Regions from separate parts of the Microbacterium sp. AISO3 genome, predicted to be linked through region 1. Evidence: predicted binding sites of a transcription regulator. Region 1 holds the regulator's gene; the other holds the start of a gene.
What was found. The regulator LexA, encoded in region 1, represses DNA repair genes until DNA is damaged. The targets are predictions, from matches to a motif close to TCGAACANNTGTTCGA.

Region 1 (2,199 bases):
GGGCGACAGCGCCGGCTGGGCGACGAAGTCGCTGCCGCCGGCGAGCTCGGTCACGCTCGAGGCGTCGGGAACCTCGGCGCTGTCAGCGCGCTCGATGCGGACGATGTGGCGCTCGGGCGTGCCGCCGGGTCGTTCGCGTTCGCGAACCGCGAGGAGGACGCCGCGCTGCCAGCGAAGGCCCCCGTAGTGCGTGCCGGTCTCCTCCGGAGTGAGCGGTCGGGGATCGCCGCCCGGGCGAAGGCTCCGGATGCGCTGGTCGGACTTGTCGACGAAGAACAGCTCGCCGTCATCCGACACCGTCCAGGCTCCGCCGCCGTACTCGTGCACGCGCGACCGGGCGTTCCAGGGTGCGGGGAGGACGACCTGCACGGTGCCATCGCCGCGGCGGCGCATGACCGCGACGCGACCGGCCTCGTCGGGCAGCGACTCGCCCCACCAGATCTCATCACCCACGAAGCTCGCGCCGTCGAGGCGCAATGATGACGCGCTGGCCCATGCCGCGGTCAGGGGAGACGGCCAGGAACCATAGGGAAGCTGCTGCGACATACAGCCACGCTACGCGAGGCCTGGCTTCCCGACCTCGACCGGGGAGACGGTGGGGAGCGGATGCCGTCCCGTGGCGCCTCAGACCGTGCGCAGAACCGCCACGACCTTGCCGAGCACCGTCGCGTCGTCGCCGAGGATCGGCTCGAACGCCGAGTTGCGGGGGAGGAGCCACGTGTGGCCGTCGCGCTGGCGGAGCGTCTTCACCGTCGCCTCGCCGTCGAGCATGGCCGCGACGATCTCGCCGTTGTCGGCGGTTGCCTGCGCCCGCACGACGACCCAGTCGCCGTCGCAGATGGCCGCGTCGATCATCGAGTCGCCGACGACCTTGAGCATGAACAGCTCGCCCTTGCCGACGAGCTGGCGCGGCAGCGGGAAGATCTCCTCGACCTGCTGGTCGGCGGTGATCGGCACGCCCGCCGCGATGCGGCCCACGAGCGGCACGAGGGCGGCGTCGCCGAGGGCGGGCGCGGCGTCGGCCGGGTTCTCGCCGGCGGTGCCCGGGAGATCGATGAGCACCTCCATCGCGCGGGTCTTGCCGGGGTCGCGCCGCAGGTAGCCGCTGAGCTCGAGCTGGTTCAGCTGGTGGGTGACGCTGGACAGCGACTTGAGGCCGACCGCGTCGCCGATCTCGCGCATGCTCGGCGGGTAGCCGTTGCGGGCGATCGCGTTCTGGATCACCTCGAGGATCGCGAGCTGCTTGTCGCTCAGATTCTTGCGTCGTCGCGTCTGCGGCTTCTCGCTCATACCGCCGGTCTCCTGTCGTCGCGCCCCGTCCCCGACCCGATGTCGGAGGTTCATGGTGGGCTCTCGCTGTCGAAAAGGTAGCCCGATACGACGGCGACATCGCGGAACGCTCCGCGTGTCTCTTCGATCGGTCTCCGATTTCGGTGGGTGGTTGACACCACACAATATCGAAGATACGTTCGGAACCGAAGTTCGCACCCGTCTCTCCCAGCCGAGAGGCGGGGGCGAATCTTCCTACCGCTCCCGAGGAGATGCCATGACCACGATCGATGCCCGCTTCGCACCGGCCCCCCGTACCCGCCTGCGTCTGACGCGCCGCGGACGCCGCGTCGTCGCCACGATCGCCGCCCTTCCGGCGGTCGTCGCCGTCACAGCAGCCGTGCTCTCGGGGGGAGGCGCGCTCGCCTCGAGCGAGGTCGGCGCCCCCGCCGGCTCGTTCACGACCGTGACCGTGATGTCCGGCGAATCGCTCTGGTCCATCGCCGAAGAGGTGGCGCCCGCCGCCGACCCCCGCGATGTCGTCGATGCGATCATCCGACTGAACGCTCTCGGCTCGGGCCAGCTCGAGGCCGGCCAGACGCTTGCGATCCCGGCCGAGTACGCCGCGAGCTGACTCCGGCGGCAACAGTGGCGCGCGCGGCCTAGCATGGGTGGGATGAGCCCGAGTCTGGATGATCTGCCCCTCAGAGACGATCTGCGAGGCCTCACCCCGTACGGCGCCCCGCAGGCGCCGCTTCCGGTCGCGCTGAACGTCAACGAGAACACGCATCCCGTTCCCGAAGAGGTCGCCGACGACATCTTGGATGCCGTAGCCCGCGCCCTGCGCGACGTCAACCGCTATCCCGACCGCGAGTTCACCCACCTCCGCGAGTCGTTCGCCGAGTACCTCGGCCACGGCCTGACCCCCGA
Region 2 (2,199 bases), on a different contig from region 1:
TCGGCCTCATCGTCCACGACGTGGACGGCGGTGTGCTCGGCTGCGTCGGAGGCACGCTCCTGACCGGCCAGCACGTTGCCCTCCTGGGCTTCGTCGTCCTCGCTGGACTGCTCGGCGGCCGTAGCCCAATCGACGTCGTCGGGGATGCGTTCTGACACTGCGTTCTCTTCCATCGGTTGTCGGGATGCCTGCGCGGCAGGCATTCGCGGGTCGTGCGGGCTGGGCCCGTCGATCAGCCCGGGACGCCGAAGACGACGGTGGTGATCCAGACGAACAGGACGTCGAGGCCGTAGACGAGCGCCATCATGACGACGACGAATCCGAGGACCACTGCCGTGAACTTCACGAGCTCCTGGCGGGTCGGGGTGACGACCTTGCGGAGTTCGGCGAACACCTGGCGGATGAAGATGATGATCCGCGCGAAGATGTTCGGCCTCTTCTCGCGGGGCGCGCCACCTGCGGCGACGACTTCGCCACCCTCTTGGACCATCGAACCCACCTGATACCTTCCGTGTGCCGGCTGACGCCGACGCGCAGGGCGGACAGGAATCGAACCTGCAACCTGCGGTTTTGGAGACCGCTGCTCTGCCAATTGAGCTACCGCCCTAGAGATCCTTCGGACCCCGGGGTCTACGCCCGCATTCCTCCACGGCCGTCGAGTCTTCGACGCTTGGGCATGGCGAAAGAATGCAGATTTCGACTGCTCCTCTCAGTGTACGTCATGACTGCCGGGGTCGCGAACGTCGGCGCGGATTCGGCACGGACTCCTCCCCTGGAGAGATACGGAGCCCGTTGCGCACAGGCGAAACTGCATTCGATGTGAATGTCGTAACCCGCTGCCATCATGGGAACATGACATCGAACGGCGACCATGGGCTCGGAGGCGAGGGCGCCTCGGGTGGGTCGCCGCACGCCGACGCGTTCTCGGTGTTCGCGGAGGCGCTCGATCTGGCTCATGCGTCTGATGTGGCGCGGGTTCGGGCGTTGGCGGAGCTGGGGTGGTCGGCGTTGCGTGAGGCGCGTCGTGACGGCGTGCGAGGCATGGCGTCGGACATGGAGCTGCGGTCGGTCGCGGCCGAAGCGGCCGGGATGGCGCGGCTGACGGATCGGCAGCTGCAGGGCGAAATCGATCACGCGATGGCCGTGATCGACGACTACCCGGCTGTGTTCGACGCGTGGGTGCAGCGGCGGATTGAACGCGGACACGTGGATGTGGTCGTGCGGGTCGGTGCGGGGGTGCCGGACGAGGTGCGCGACTTGTTCGCGGAAGCGGCGATCGCGGTGTGCGAGCGGGATGTGCCGTCCCGGGTGCGGGCTGCGCTGGACGCGTTGGCGGCCCAGCTTCACCCGCAGACGTTCACGGAGCGGCACAAGACGGCGGCGGCGGAACGATGCGTGCGCGTGTTCCACGGGTCCGATGGGATGTCGAACCTCGTCGCCAACATCCCGACGGTCATCGCCGCAGGGATGCTCGACCGGCTCACGCAGATGGGACAGTCCGTCAAGGACGCCCGGGTTGAGGGCGCTGACGGTGCGGATGCCGCCGGGGCTGTCGGAGTGCACGCTGACGCGGTTGCCAGCCCGGCGGGAACGGATGCCGCACCGGACGTCCGGACGATGGACCAGCTGCGGGCCGACATCCTCGGCGACCTCGTCCTCGGAGGAGCACCCGTGGTCGACCCGACCTACGGCACCGACCGCGCCGGTGCGCTCGGCGCGATCCGAGCCCGGGTGCAAGTCGCCGTCACCGCAGAGACGCTGATGGGGCGCGATGACAACCCCGCCGAAGCCGTCGGCGGTGCGCTGATCGACGCCGACACGGCACGACAGCTCGCCGGGCAGGTATCGGAGTGGGACCGACTCTTCATCGACCCCGTCACCCGCACCCCGGTCGAGATCGACACGTACCGGCCCACCGCATCGATGAAGAAACTCCTCATGGCGCGGGATCAGCACTGCCGGTTCCCCGGATGCCGACGAGCCGCCATCCGCTGCGAGATCGACCACACCATCGATCACGCCCTCGGCGGGCACACCCACATCTTCAACCTCGCCCACCTCTGCCAACGACACCATTCGATGAAGCAATTCACTAAGTGGGAGGTGAGACAGGTCGGCGGCGGGATCCTCGAATGGACCTCACCCCTCGGGCGGGTCTACCGCGAAGACGTCCCCATACCCTCCGTCTGCTTCACTATC

Region 2: a site for LexA is predicted at 803-818, ahead of CBF90_RS15465 (HNH endonuclease signature motif containing protein). Genes of this name have one in related genera too.

What each region holds. Positions count from the first base shown of each region.
Region 1 is NZ_NHRF01000010.1:87,838-90,036, reverse strand. Features, by position in the region: gene CBF90_RS14060 (prolyl oligopeptidase family serine peptidase) at 1-546, opposite strand, end outside; gene lexA (transcriptional repressor LexA) at 625-1,290, opposite strand; gene CBF90_RS14050 (LysM peptidoglycan-binding domain-containing protein) at 1,547-1,903, shown strand; gene CBF90_RS14045 (histidinol-phosphate transaminase) at 1,946-2,199, shown strand, end outside.
Region 2 is NZ_NHRF01000015.1:11,384-13,582, forward strand. Features, by position in the region: gene nusG (transcription termination/antitermination protein NusG) at 1-158, opposite strand, end outside; gene secE (preprotein translocase subunit SecE) at 233-490, opposite strand; tRNA gene CBF90_RS15460 (tRNA-Trp) at 535-607, opposite strand; gene CBF90_RS15465 (HNH endonuclease signature motif containing protein) at 853-2,199, shown strand, end outside.